Regions from separate parts of the Macrococcoides bohemicum genome, predicted to be linked through region 1. Evidence: riboswitches for the same ligand, from Rfam matches in the RefSeq annotation. Region 1 holds a riboswitch; each other region holds the start of a gene.
The links. A riboswitch is a leader RNA that binds a small molecule or an ion and turns the genes downstream of it on or off. The one in region 1 is predicted to bind S-adenosylmethionine.
Positions count from the first base shown of each region.

Region 1 (4,826 bases):
GGCAACATTGAAAATGTATTAAACCAAGTAGCAATGAAAGAGGTAATGGCAGATAAGACACCTGGGCGCTATATGTTAAAAGCGATTATGTCAGGTTTTTTACTAGCTATTATGGCAGTGCTTCAACTTGCAGCAAAGACACAATTTGCTGCAACTGAAAATGCAGGGCTTATCAATTTAGTAGGTGCAATTGCATTCAGTATCGCACTCGTAATGATCGTACTTACTAATTCTGAATTATTAACAAGTAACTTTATGTTCTTTACAGCGGGTTATTATTTCAAAACAATCACAATGGGTAAAATCATAAAAATATTTACGTTATGTTTCCTGGGAAATATTATTGGTGGATTTATCTTATTTGGAATGATGACAGGCACTAAAGTTATGACACCTGAAATGGTAGCAGCATTAACTAAAACAGTAGATGCAAAAACAATTGAATCAAGTTGGCATGCAATTTTAATTAAAGGGATATTCGCTAACTTCTTTATCAATATCGGTATTTATATTTCTTTACAATGTAAGGAAGTATTAGCTAAAGTATTCTTCATCGGTATCGGAGTAGTTATCTTTGTATTTATGGCTTACGAACACGTTGTTTACAATGCAGGATTGTTTGCCGGAATGATGTTCTACAATATCGATGCATTATCTTGGATTGACGTTCTGAAAAACTTATTTTATGCATATATCGGTAACTACATCGGTGGTGGTTTATTTATCGGATTAGTTTATGCATACTTAAACGGTAGAAGAGACGATGTCATCAGAAACTAAATAACTTTTTATTTGCGTGAAGTTTACACTTCACGCATTTTTTCACCTTGCAGTAAGCTGGGTATCTTCCCCCTCTACCTGATTACCTTGTACAAATCCAAGTTTTAAATACATGTCATGTGCAACGATATTAGGGACATCCACAAGTAACGTTATATATTTAATATGCGGAAAATTACTCATAATAAATTCCGGTAAAGCAAATAATGCTTGTTTTGCATAACCTTGTCTTAAATGTCTGTTGTCAGTCGAAAAAGATCTTAAATATATACTGTTATCTACTTCAAATTTGCTTTCAAATTCGCTATGTTCATGTAACACAAAAATACAACAGGTATTCCCTCTTCATTTAGTCCAAAAATTGGTGTGCGATTAGTATCTTCTTTTGCTACATTGATATTTATTTCAGGACTTTTCACAAACTTTAGTTGTTCTTCAGTTAACTCAAATTGTTCAAGTAAATCTTCGTGGTAATGGGTAGATTGAATAAGTTTCATAAATTCCTCTCTAAAGTCATCTTATTTCATAAGGATTATTATTAAATTATAACAAATAGATATAAATACTGTTTACTTCTATAGTTGCTAGGGAATACATTCAAAAAGTATATGGAGGGTTTCTATGGACATTAACCAATATAAAGTAATACCTAATACTAAATTTGATTTTAATAATTATAAATCAACAGAAAATGAAAAACAAAATAATGATAAGATAAAAGCGGATATCGTACCTGTTTTAACAGAAAAACTTGAAAAACTCCATCTAAAATTACATGCTGCTGAAAAGAATGGTATCATCGTTGTATTGCAGGCGCTAGATGCTGCCGGAAAAGATGAAGTTATCAGTTATATCTTCTCTAATCTAAGTGCACAGGGATTAAAGACTACTTCTTTCGGTAAGCCGAATGACACAGAACTTAAACATGACTATTTATGGCGTTATCATGAAGGTTTACCTGAGCGTGGGCAAATTGGAATTTTTAATCGCTCATACTATGAAGATGTACTTGCGCCAAGAATACATGATTCTGTTGCGACACACGAAACACCAAATAATGAAGTAGATGAATCAATTTGGAAAACACGATATCGTCAAATCAATGATTATGAACGTTATTTAACTGAAAATGGATTTGAAGTGATTAAATTCTTCTTCAACATGTCAAAAGATGAGCAACGTGATCGTTTACTTGAGCGAATGACTAATAAAGATAAGAACTGGGAATTTTCATTCAATGACGTAAAAGAGCGTGAGTATTGGGATGACTACCAAAAAATATTCTCTGAAATGTTAGAAGCAACATCTACTGAACATAGCCCGTGGTTTGTTTTACCTGCAGATGATGAATGGCATACAAGACGTATCGTTACAGAAGTTATGATAGATACGATAGAACGATTAAAGCCTGAGTTTCCTGAAATTTCACAAGAAAATCAAGAGAAACTAGAGGAATATATCAATAAATTAAAGCATAACTAACAAATGATTTTAAAATAAATGTTTGACAATTCAGAACAATCGTTTTAGAATAATGTTTAATTCTTACAACTAAATATAACTTATCCAGAGTGGTGGAGGGACTGGCCCCATGAAACCCAGCAACCTATTCAATTAGGTGCTAATTCCAGCAGGTATAACCTGAAAGATGAGCTTATGAGTCTACTTCTTTGAGGTAGGCTCATTTTTTGCTCCTCTTATTAAATTTAGTGTGGAATACAATTTAATGCCAGGAGGAATTTATAATGACAAAACAGTACAGATTTGAAACTTTGCAAGTTCACGCAGGACAAGTCATCGACAAGGAAACGAACGCACGTGCACTCCCTATTTATCAAACAACATCATTTACATTCAACGATACGGAACATGCTGCAAATCTCTTCGGTTTAAAAGAATTAGGTAATATATATTCAAGACTTACAAATCCTACAACAGCTGCTTTTGAGACACGTGTTGCTGAACTTGAAGGCGGCGTGGCTGGTGTCGCAGTCGCTTCAGGAATGGCTGCCATTACTTATGCAATACAAACTATTGCGAACAGCGGTGACCACATTGTAGCAACTACAAGCTTATATGGCGGAACACACACTTTATTTGAACACACATTCAAGAAATTCGGTATTGAAGCAACACTCGTGGATACGACAAATTTAGAACATGTAAAAGAAGCATTAAAAGAAAATACGAAAGCTATTTTTGTAGAAACTATCGGTAATCCCGAAGGAAATGTTGAAGATATTGAAGCACTTGCAAACATTGCACATAATCATGGTATTCCTTTAATCGTCGATAATACTTTTGCTTCTCCTTATCTGTGTCGTCCAATTGAGTTTGGCGCAGATATTGTCGTACATTCCGCAACTAAATTTATAGGAGGACATGGTACTTCAATTGGTGGGGTCATTATTGACAGTGGCAATTTTGACTGGAATAACGGTAAGTTTAAAAACTTATCAGAACCTGATCCTAGCTATCATAATCTCGTTTTTACCGAAGCTTTTGGTGAAGCAGCCTATGCTTTTAAGATACGTACAACACTACTCAGAGATACTGGTGCAGCAATTTCACCGTTCAATTCATTTCTATTAACTCAAGGATTAGAAACACTTTCTCTTCGTGTAGAGCGTCACGTGGAAAATACAAAAAAGGTAATCGCGTTTCTTTCAAATCACGATAAAGTCGCGTGGATTAAATATGCAGATACACCAGAGAGTCCATACAAAACATTACAAGAAAAATATTTACCTAAAGGTGCAGGTTCTATCTTTACGTTTGGAGTTAAGGGTGGACGTGAAGCCGGCAAGAAGTTTATCGAATCACTTAAGCTCTTCTCTTTACTTGCAAATGTTGGAGATGCAAAATCACTTATCATTCATCCCGCTTCTACTACACATGCACAACTTACAGAAGCTGAACAGCTCGCAGCAGGTGTAAGTCCAGAAACGATTCGAATTTCTATTGGCATTGAACATATTGATGATATCATCGCAGACCTGGAACAAGGATTAAGTGTGATTTAATTGAATATTCCTCGTATCCTTATCATTAATTTAATGCCAAATAAATTCGAGACGGAACTGCAGTTTAAACATCATTTTAATACAGCTATGATTGATTTTTTATATTTAAAGACACATCGAACTAATACCGAAAAGAGAAATTATGCTAAGCAACATTATATAAATTTCGACCAAGCTAAACAACACGATTATGATGCGTTAATCGTGACAGGAGCACCTGTAGAGCATCTCCCTTTTGCATCTGTATATTATAATGATGAACTTAAAAGCATCATAGATTGGTCTAAAGCACAACAACAAACGCGTTTATTTATTTGCTGGGCAGCACAATTTGCACTACATCACTATTACAATATTGAGAAATTCACTTTTAAAGGTAATAATAAATTGTTTGGCGTTTATTCTTATGATGTTCTGGCAGATCATCCTTTAACAAAAAATTATCAAAGCTATTATATACCCCAATCTCGTTATACTAATTTTGGGATACAGGATATTAAAGATAAGACTGACTTAACCATAGTCAGCACTCATCCTGAATTTGGTGCAGATTTATTAATTTCAAAAGATAATAAAGACATTTATATAAATGGTCATTTAGAGTATGCACCTAATACGCTTCATACGGAATATATTCGTGATTGCAAAAAAGGGCTAACAATTTCATTACCTGAAAATTACTACGCTCATGATAATTCTAGTAATTTGGTAATGCGACGTTGGAAGCCTTTTGCTGATTCATTTTTCAATGCCTTTGTAACTATGGTTAATACTGATAAAAGCAAGTAATAATATTAAAAATTCACAAAGATTTAATCATTGTGTTAATTCCTATTAAATACATTCCTTTCGTTAGAATTACTTAATTATTTGCGTTACGATAAGAGTAATACTATACGCAAAGGAATGTTCATTATGAAAAATGAAAAATGGTATCAACTCACAATCGATGACACGATTCTTGCATTTCACACCTCTATAAAAAGCGGTTTGTCCCATGAACAAGTTGAAGCAAACCGGTTA
Region 1 is NZ_CP054482.1:201,965-206,790, reverse strand. Features, by position in the region: gene HT586_RS01080 (formate/nitrite transporter family protein) at 1-780, shown strand, start outside; gene HT586_RS01075 (GNAT family N-acetyltransferase) at 823-1,101, opposite strand; gene HT586_RS01070 (hypothetical protein) at 1,059-1,277, opposite strand; gene HT586_RS01065 (PPK2 family polyphosphate kinase) at 1,402-2,262, shown strand; SAM riboswitch class I at 2,340-2,435, shown strand; gene HT586_RS01060 (O-acetylhomoserine aminocarboxypropyltransferase/cysteine synthase family protein) at 2,526-3,803, shown strand; gene HT586_RS01055 (homoserine O-acetyltransferase/O-succinyltransferase family protein) at 3,804-4,592, shown strand; gene HT586_RS01050 (HAD-IC family P-type ATPase) at 4,719-4,826, shown strand, end outside.

Region 2 (4,826 bases), 410 kb from region 1:
TTTTTTGGTATAATAAAGTGAATATATGGAGGTGTGCTATGCCGAAAAAAACGAAACAAGTTACTAAATCTAAGCCTAAAAATAAACGCAGAAAAAAGAAATTTGGTTTCAAAAAAATTGCGTTCATTTGCTTTGGCGCATATATTGTTTGTGCGATATATGGTGCCAATAAACCACTGCCAGGTGGCGTGTCGAAATGGTTTGATTATAGTAAGACAAATGATGCTGAAGTGTTGATTGATAATACATATGAGAAAGATAAGGTGATGCATTACGATCACAAAATCTTTAATGCTCAATTACAGGCAATTCGCGATGCACAGGACTTTATTATTCTGGATATGTTTTTATTTAATAATGCTTATGATGGTGAAATTGAATTTCCTAAATTAACTGAACAATTAACGGATGCATTAGTTGCTAAAAAGAAGGCTCAACCGAATATTAGAATATATATGTTAACTGACCCGATCAATTCATTCTACGGCAGTTATACACCTGCGCATTATAAAAAGTTGCGCGCTAATGGAATAAATTTATATGAAACGAATCTCGTTCATTTACGAGACTCTAATCCAGTATATTCAGGTTTCTGGCGCCCAACATTACGTTGGTTTGGTAATAATGAGAATGGATTAATTACCAATATTTTTTCTAAAGATGAACCGAATGTAACGGTTCGTGGATTTGGTAGATTGCTCAATATGAAAGCCAATCACCGTAAAACGTTAGTAACAGAGAAGACTGCAATTATTGCTTCAAGTAACCCACATGATCCGAGTGGTCATCATCAAAATGTTGCATTAAAAGTAAGAGGTCAGATTCAGGAAGATTTAATCAATAGTGAAGTACATGCGATGAATATGAGTGGTGCAGATTTAAGAGTTGATGATTTTAAGATCAATGCACGCGCATTTAATAATGGTATGAATTATACGACAACACTAGTTACTGAAGGGAAGATTAAAGCTGCGCTGTTAGAAGAGATTGGTCGAATGAGTGATGGAGATTCTATTAAGATGGGCATGTTCTATATTGCTGATCGAGATATTGTAAAATCTTTAATTAATGCAAGTAAACGTGGTGTAGATGTGCAGTTAATTCTAGATGTAAATAAAGAAGCATTCGGTAAAGAAAAACCTGGCATTCCGAATAAACCGGTTGCACACGAGTTAATTGCAAAGTCGGATGATAACATCAAGATTAAATGGGCAGTGAGTCATGGTGAACAGTATCATGCGAAATTTACATTGCTGAAAGATAACGATAAACATGAATCGACTTTAATCTTAGGGAGTGCGAATTTAACAAGACGTAATGTCGGTGACTTAAATCTAGAGACGGATGTTATGATTTCTGGACAATCGAGCTTACCGGTATTTACTAAGATTGATCAGGATTTTGATGCGAAATGGGATAATACTTATGCGCATGTAACTGATCATTATGATGTAAAGAAGGATCCTTCATTCTTGAAATCAGTAATATATCGTATTCAGGAGTTTAGTGGATTATCAAGTTTTTAAAAATGGTATTTGATGGCCGACAAACTGGATTTATCGGCCAAAAAATCCCCAGCTCAAACTTTTTTTAAAATGTTGTTGACAGATAATTTGATTCACTGTAACATGTAAAACAAATTAATAATTATTTTATCAAGAGAGACAGAGGGATATGGCCCGATGAAGTCTCAGCAGCGGACTCTAATTTAGAGCACTGTGCTAATTCCATCAAGCTCATGCTTGGCAGATAAATCGGACGTATAACGTGCATTTAGCTACCAGCTGAGTGCACGTTTTTTATTTTGGGAGGAGAAAAAATGGGAATCATTGAAATTGATCACGTGACTAAAACGTATCAAACAAAGAAAGGTTCGATTAATGCACTAGATGATGTATCGCTTTCAATCAAGAAGGGTCAAATCTACGGCATTGTTGGATATTCAGGTGCTGGGAAATCAACTTTACTCAGGTTAATTAATCGACTTGAAGCGCCATCTTCTGGTCATGTATATGTTGAAGGTAGAGATATCGTTGGATTAAAGGAGAAAGATTTACGTAAACAACGTCAAAATATTGGCATGATATTTCAGCAGTTTAATTTATTTAAAGCAAAGACAATCAGTGATAATATTCGTTATCCTTTAAAGCTAACGAAACAATATTCTAAAGCTGAAATCGAGCAGCGTGTGGACGAATTACTGGCATTTGTCGGTCTTGATGATAAGAAAGATGATTACCCAAATCAGTTATCCGGTGGACAGAAGCAGCGTGTAGGTATTGCAAGAGCGTTAGCAACGAATCCTGATATATTACTTTGTGATGAAGCAACAAGTGCACTGGATCCTGAAACGACAGATGAAATATTAAACCTGTTAAAAGATATCAATGAAAAGCTTAATATCACGATAGTGATCATCACCCATGAGATGGAAGTTGTGAAATCAATTTGTGATGAAGTAGCTGTAATGGAAAAGGGCAGAGTGGTTGAGAGTAACAAGGTATTTGAACTATTTACTACACCTGTTCATCCAACAACAAAGCGTTTTGTGCATAGTGTACTTAATGATGACATCCCTAAAGATATTAATGTTACGAATCGTAAACTATATCGATTTATCTTTAATCATGAACAAATTCTTGAGCCGGTATTGAGTAAGATTGGTAGAGCAAATCATGTTGATTTTAATATTTTGTATGGCGGTATCACCGAGTTAACTGATAGATTATTTGGGAATTTATTAATCGAAGCGGTTGGTGATGTTCAAAATATTCAAAGTGCCTTATCAGAAATAACACAGCACGGCATAGAAGTAAGGGAGGTAGAAGGATTTGAAAACTGATTTAAGTACATTCTGGCCAGTAATATTAGAGCACACAATCAGCACACTCATCATGGTAGCAATTACTTTAGTACTGGCAACACTCATTGGTTTACCGCTAGGTATATTATTATATGCAACTGGTAAGGGCAATATTTTAGAAAATAAAGTGTTAAATACGATATTGAACGCAATCATCAATACAATTCGACCGATTCCGTTCATTATTTTCTTAGTAGCACTGATTCCGATTACTAGATTTTTAGTAGGTACATCTATCGGGATCTGGGCAGCGATATTTCCGATGACGTTAGCTGCATCATTATCTATTGCGCGTGTTGTGGAAAACAATATCGTTTCAGTAGATCGTGGTGTAATTGAAGCAGCGCAGTCTATGGGTTCAAGTAAGTTTGATATTTTATTTAAAGTATTAATTCCGGAAGCAGCAGGAGCCCTCATTTTAGGGTTAACCTTTACTACCGTATCACTCATCGAGTTCTCTGCAGTAGCAGGTCTTGTTGGTGCTGGTGGCATAGGGTATCTCGCTTTTACATATGGCTATCAGCGCTTTGACGTTGTAGTCATGTTTATTACAGTGCTTATATTAATTGTTTTAGTTCAGATCACACAATTTATCGGTAACAAAGTAGCAAGCATATATACAAGTCGTTTATAAAAAAGGAGAATGAAAAGATGAAAAAGTTATTCGTTTTATTTTTAAGTTTAATCGTAATTCTAGCAGCATGTGGTAGTAAAGAAGATGAAAAGACAGTTAAGATTGGTGTAACTGGCGTGGACTCTAAAGTCTGGGATGTTGTTAAGAAAGAAGCAGAGAAGGATGGCATAAAAATTGAATTTGTTGAATTCCAGGATTACACAGCACCTAACAATGCGCTTGCTGAAGGTGAAATTGATTTAAATGCGTTCCAGCATTTCGCTTTCTTAGATCAGTTTAAAAAAGATCATAAATTAAAATTATCTGTAGTAGGTACAACAGTATTTGCACCACTTGGGGCATATACTAAAAAGATTCAAGACATTAAAGATGTGAAAAAAGGCGATACAATTGCAATTCCTGATGACGTTACTAATCAGGCGCGTGCATTAAAGTTATTAGAACAAGCTGGATTAATTAAGTTATCTAGTGACTTCGGTCTATTTGGTGGACCAGACAAAATTGAAGAAAACAAACTTGATCTAAAAATCAAACCGATTGATGCGCAGCAAACACCACGTGTATTAGAAGATGTAGCAGTTTCTATCATTAATAATGGTGTTGCAGCGCGTGCTGGACTTAATCCAAAAGATGATCCGATTTATCTGGAAGATGCGGATAATAAAGATGTCGCACCATACATTAATGTTATTGCAGCGAAAACAGAAGATAAAGATAACAAAACATATAAGAAAATCGTTGAATTGTATCACTCTGATTTAGCTAAAGATGCTTTAAAAGAAGATACGAAAGACGGTGAAATTGCGAAAAACTTATCACAAGATGAAATCAATAAGATTGAAGAGGGTTTGAAATAGATAGATTGCTCCTTGGCGATTAATGTTCACTTAGTGAGACTCTAGGTGAACAATCCCCTTTAACTCCATACCCATCCCAAACAAACCCCCTTATTCAGCTGGATAAGGGGGTTTGTGTTATTATCGTTTAAATATTATTGTTGCTTTGCATAATGTACGAAATTGAATTTCCCGCCTGAAATGCCTAACTTTTGATAATAGGCATGCATGTAGTTTGCATTTGCGCGTGCCCATAATATATCTGTAGCATATTGACTGTCTCCTGGCGCAAATGGATTCCAGCGCATAGCATATAGTGTATTTTGATTTTCAGAAACAAATCCTTTTGAAATAAATTCAGCACCGCCGATAATCGCTTCATTTGGTGTATCCCAACCAACGTTTGCTGCATAATTCGCACCATATTTTACTGCATCTTTGTCATATGCTCCAACACCATACATATTATAGAAACGTTTGTTCTTATCTTCAC
Region 2 is NZ_CP054482.1:614,605-619,430, forward strand. Features, by position in the region: gene HT586_RS03250 (phospholipase D family protein) at 39-1,526, shown strand; SAM riboswitch class I at 1,650-1,756, shown strand; gene HT586_RS03255 (methionine ABC transporter ATP-binding protein) at 1,826-2,842, shown strand; gene HT586_RS03260 (methionine ABC transporter permease) at 2,832-3,497, shown strand; gene HT586_RS03265 (MetQ/NlpA family ABC transporter substrate-binding protein) at 3,515-4,354, shown strand; gene HT586_RS03270 (N-acetylglucosaminidase) at 4,489-4,826, opposite strand, start outside.
Region 2: linked by a shared signal. The riboswitch ahead of HT586_RS03255 (methionine ABC transporter ATP-binding protein) and the one ahead of HT586_RS01060 (O-acetylhomoserine aminocarboxypropyltransferase/cysteine synthase family protein) in region 1 are both predicted to bind S-adenosylmethionine.

Region 3 (4,826 bases), 560 kb from region 1:
TTTCTTTAAATTCTTCATATTGACTTATTGTTCTCATAATTATTCCCTCACATTGTTTTATATAATTTATTTATATGATAATTATATACCTTTTTAATAAATTATTAAACGATAAGGATTGCAGTTGTAACCTTTAAGAATAATTGTTAATATTAGGTTAAATTAAGAAGGAGGCCTATGATGATAAAATTTTATCAGTTACCAAATTGTAGTACATGTAGAAAGGCAGCAAAATATTTAGAAACACATGGCGTTAGTTTTGAACCTATCCATATCGTTGAACTTACTCCCACTGCTGCTGAATTTAGAGCGATTGTAGAGCAGACAAATGTCGATATTGATGCGCTGTTCAATAAACAGGGTGCTAAATTTAAAGCATTAAACCTTAAAGAAACATTAAGCGAAAAGTCAGATGATGAAAAGTTTGAATTACTTGCTTTAGATGGTATGTTAGTTAAAAGACCGTTAGCTGTTAATGGCAATAAAATTACTTTAGGCTTTAAAGAAAAAGAATATAGCGATACTTGGTTATAAAAATAATTGAATAAACGCTTACAATGTGTCATTATTATAGTGATAGTACTTTAATTAAACGGAGGGTTTATAATGTCAAACTTAAAATTTTCAAAAGATCATGAATGGGTAAAATCAGAAGATAATGTTAAGACAATCGGTATTACAGATTTCGCACAATCTGAATTAGGGGATATCGTATTCGTTGAATTACCAGAAGTTGGAGATGAAATCGAAGTTGATGCTCCTTTTGGTAGCGTTGAGTCAGTAAAAACTGTATCTGAATTATATGCTCCTATCTCAGGCAAAGTTATTGAAGTTAACTCTGAATTAGAAGATTCTCCTGAATTAGTAAACGAATCAGCAATGGATCAAGCATGGATGATTAAAGTAGAAGCTGACGATGCTGGTCTTGAAGAATTAATGGATCAAGCACAATATGATGAAATGATTAACGCATAAATGGTATAATCTCCTTGATAATAATTTATCAAGGAATTTTTTTATTATCAAATTGCTAAAACTGAATACAATATGATAAAAAGGTGATGGACATGTCTGTAATTACTAAAGTTATCGTTGTAGAAGGAAAGCGTGATAAACTAAGATTACAAGAAGTATTAACGGAACCTGTACATATTATATGCACCAATGGCACGATGGGTATCGGAAAACTGGATGATATGATTGAAGATTTGTATCATCATAAAGTTTATATTATGACCGATAGCGATAAAGCTGGACGCAAAATTAGATCTTGGTTTAAACGCCATTTGAGTGAAAGTAATCATATTCATATTGATCCGAAATACGGTGAGGTGGGTAATTGTCCACTAGATTATTTAGCAAGAACGATGATAAAACATCAGTTTGATGTAAAACAACAATTTGTCTGGAAAGGTAAGACCGCGCAATATGAACTTAAATCAGCTTTTGCAATTTGAAATTTCAGATCAACCATTTATTCTATTTGGATATACTCCGTTTTGTGGGACATGTAAGCTTGCAGAAAAGATGTTAGATATTACTGCTGCATCTCTAAACATACCAGTTACAAAAATTGATTTAAATTACTATGAAAATTTAAGTCAGTATTACGAAATTAAAAGTGTGCCGGTATTGTTGTTTATACGTAACGGCATGGTAGAAAATATATCTTATCAATTTGAGTCCGTAACAACTTTATATGAAAATTTAAATTTAATGTTGACGAATACTTCAAATTGACTTAAGATAAAGAACATATTCATAAAACAACTAAATAAACTCTTATCTAGAGTGGTGGAGGGATGTGCCCTATGAAACCCGGCAACCGTCAATAATGACATGGTGCCAATTCACATAAAGTTATATTAACTTTAGAAGATGAGAGAGTCGAAAATAGATAATTATCGTCTTTCTTATGTCCACATAGGAGAGACGTTTTTTTGTTAGGAGGCCAAATTTGATTACATTAAATAATGTTGTAAAGACATTTACAACCAAAAAAGGAAATATACAAGCTGTCGATAACGTAAATCTTGAAATTCAAAGCGGTGAGATCTACGGTATTATTGGCTTCAGTGGTGCTGGGAAAAGTACATTAATTCGAATGTTTAACGGATTAGAATTACCTACGAGTGGTGACGTGATTGTAAATGGCAGTACCATCAATAAGTTGTCAAAGCAGCAACTGAATAAAGAACGTCAAAAAATATCAATGATATTCCAGCATTTTAACCTACTTTGGAGTAGAACGGTATATGATAACATTGCATTACCTCTTGAAATAGCTGGCGTTAAAAAGAGTGACATCAGTCCAAAAGTGAAATCTTTGATTAAACTTGTTGGATTAGAAGGAAGAGAAAATGCTTATCCTTCAGAATTGTCAGGTGGACAAAAACAACGTGTAGGTATCGCCCGTGCATTAAGTAATGATCCTGATGTTTTACTCTGTGACGAAGCAACGAGTGCTTTAGATCCACAGACGACAGATGAAATACTAGAACTATTAGTTGATATCAATAAAACGTTGAACTTAACGATAATTTTAATCACTCATGAGATGGAAGTAATTCGCAAGATCTGTCATAAAGTAGCTGTAATGGAGTTAGGGAAAGTGGTTGAAGAAGGATCAGTGATGGAAGTATTTAATAATCCAAAAACAAATATCTCAAAACGTTTTGTACGTGATGATGTCCAGGATAATGAAACTGAGACTTCAATCGAAGAGATTAAACAAGCATATCCACATGGCAGTATCCTGAAATTAAAATTTGTTGGATCTTCAACTGGCCAGCCTATCGTAAGTAAAGTAATTAAGAAGTACGGCATCGAGATGAATATCTTAGCAGGGAATGTTAAACATACACAAGCAGGATCTTTCGGTAATTTAATTGTTCATGTTAAAGAAGTTAACGGATCACTTCAACCTATCGCTGAAGAATTAAAAAGCCATGGTGTTGAGATGGAGGTAGAAAGACATGGATAATTTTATTAAAACATTGACAGATATGTTAGGTATGAAAAATGTGGTATGGGCAGATGTATGGACTGCTACTGTTGAAACACTATCAATGACTTTTATTTCTGCAATATTCACATTTATATTTGGATTAATTATCGGCATTATTTTATTTTTAACATCTCGAAGTAAGTCAAAAGCAGCTCGTGTATTTTATAGTGTTACTGCTTTTATCGTCAATTTATTCCGAGCAATCCCATTTATTATCTTGATTTTATTGCTATTCCCCTTTACAAATTTAATCATGCAGACAATCAGTGGTGTAAAAGGAGCGCTACCAGCTTTAATTATCGGTGCGGCACCTTTCTACGCGCGACTTGTTGAAATTGGATTGAAAGAGATTGATAAAGGTGTAATTGAAGCTGTGGAATCAATGGGCGCAAATACATGGACATTAATTAAAAAAGTATTAATTCCTGAAAGTTTACCAGCGATTGTATCTGGTATTACAGTCACAACGATTGCACTCGTTGGTTCTACAGCAATCGCTGGCGTTATTGGTGCCGGTGGTTTAGGTAACTTAGCTTACTTAGTTGGATTCACAAGAGGACAAAATGACGTAATTTTTGTTTCTACAGTAATTATTTTAATTATTGTATTCCTCATTCAATTCGTCGGTGACATTATTACGAAGAAAGTTGATAAACGTTAATTATCCATAATGGATTTTTATAAAAATAATACAAAAAAGAGGAGCGTTAAAAATGAAAAAATTATTTTACGTATTTCTTACTGCATCATTAATATTAATTCTTGCAGCTTGTGGTAATGATAAATCTGACGACAACAAAACTTCAAAGTCAGATGACAAAACGATCACAGTAGGGGCTTCACCCGCACCACATGCAGAAATTTTAGAAGAAGCAAAAGCAGCACTTAAAAAAGAAGGTTATGATTTAAAGATTAAAATCATCAATGACTATACAACACCAAACCGTATGTTATCAGAAGGTGACATCGATGCGAACTACTTCCAGCATACACCGTATTTAGAAACAGAGAAAAAAGCTAAAGGATACAAAATTGAATCAGCAGGAAATGTTCATATTGAACCTATGGCTGTATATTCAAAAAAAGTGAAAAGTTTAGATGAATTAAAAAAAGGTGCAACAGTCTATGTTTCTAATAACCCGGCTGAAGAAGGACGTTTCTTATCATTCTTTACCAAAGCAGGTTTAATTAAACTTAAAGACGGAGTAGATCCTGTAAAAGCAACATTTAAAGACATCGTTGAAAATAAAAAAGATATTCAATTCAACAACAAACAAGCTGGTGAATTTGTACCAAAAACGTATAACAATGGTGAAGGCGATGCAACAATCATCAACTCTAACTTCGCTTTAGCAAATAAATTAAATCCAGTTAAAGATTCAATTGCAATTGAAGATAAAGATTCTCCATACGCAAACTTAATTGCAGTGCAAGAAGGACATAAAGATGATGCTAAGATCAAAGCATTAGTTAAAGTATTACAATCAAAAGAAATCCAGGATTTCATCAATAAAAAATATGATGGTGCTGTAATTCCAGCAAAATAGTAAAAAAAGAGATTAAGACATTTGTCTTAATCTCTTTTTTAATGAAAGATTATTATTGCGATCAAAGCTAAAATTGCAGGTAAGCCCTGCTTGATTAATATGCCTTTACTACTTGTCATTGCACCGTATATAGCTGCAATAATCACAAATATTATAAACATTGTGGTAATTTCAAGTTGGTTCTGGCTTATAAATAAACCATATCCTAAACCAGCTGCAAGAAAACCATTATAAAGGCCCTGGTTCTTAAATAAAGTTTTTACGCGGTCATC
Region 3 is NZ_CP054482.1:759,483-764,308, forward strand. Features, by position in the region: gene HT586_RS03960 (thioredoxin family protein) at 1-37, opposite strand, end outside; gene HT586_RS03965 (Spx/MgsR family RNA polymerase-binding regulatory protein) at 181-534, shown strand; gene gcvH (glycine cleavage system protein GcvH) at 607-975, shown strand; gene HT586_RS03975 (toprim domain-containing protein) at 1,068-1,457, shown strand; gene HT586_RS03980 (thioredoxin family protein) at 1,429-1,740, shown strand; SAM riboswitch class I at 1,780-1,885, shown strand; gene HT586_RS03985 (methionine ABC transporter ATP-binding protein) at 1,958-2,983, shown strand; gene HT586_RS03990 (methionine ABC transporter permease) at 2,976-3,668, shown strand; gene HT586_RS03995 (MetQ/NlpA family ABC transporter substrate-binding protein) at 3,721-4,554, shown strand; gene HT586_RS04000 (DUF1304 domain-containing protein) at 4,593-4,826, opposite strand, start outside.
Region 3: linked by a shared signal. The riboswitch ahead of HT586_RS03985 (methionine ABC transporter ATP-binding protein) and the one ahead of HT586_RS01060 (O-acetylhomoserine aminocarboxypropyltransferase/cysteine synthase family protein) in region 1 are both predicted to bind S-adenosylmethionine.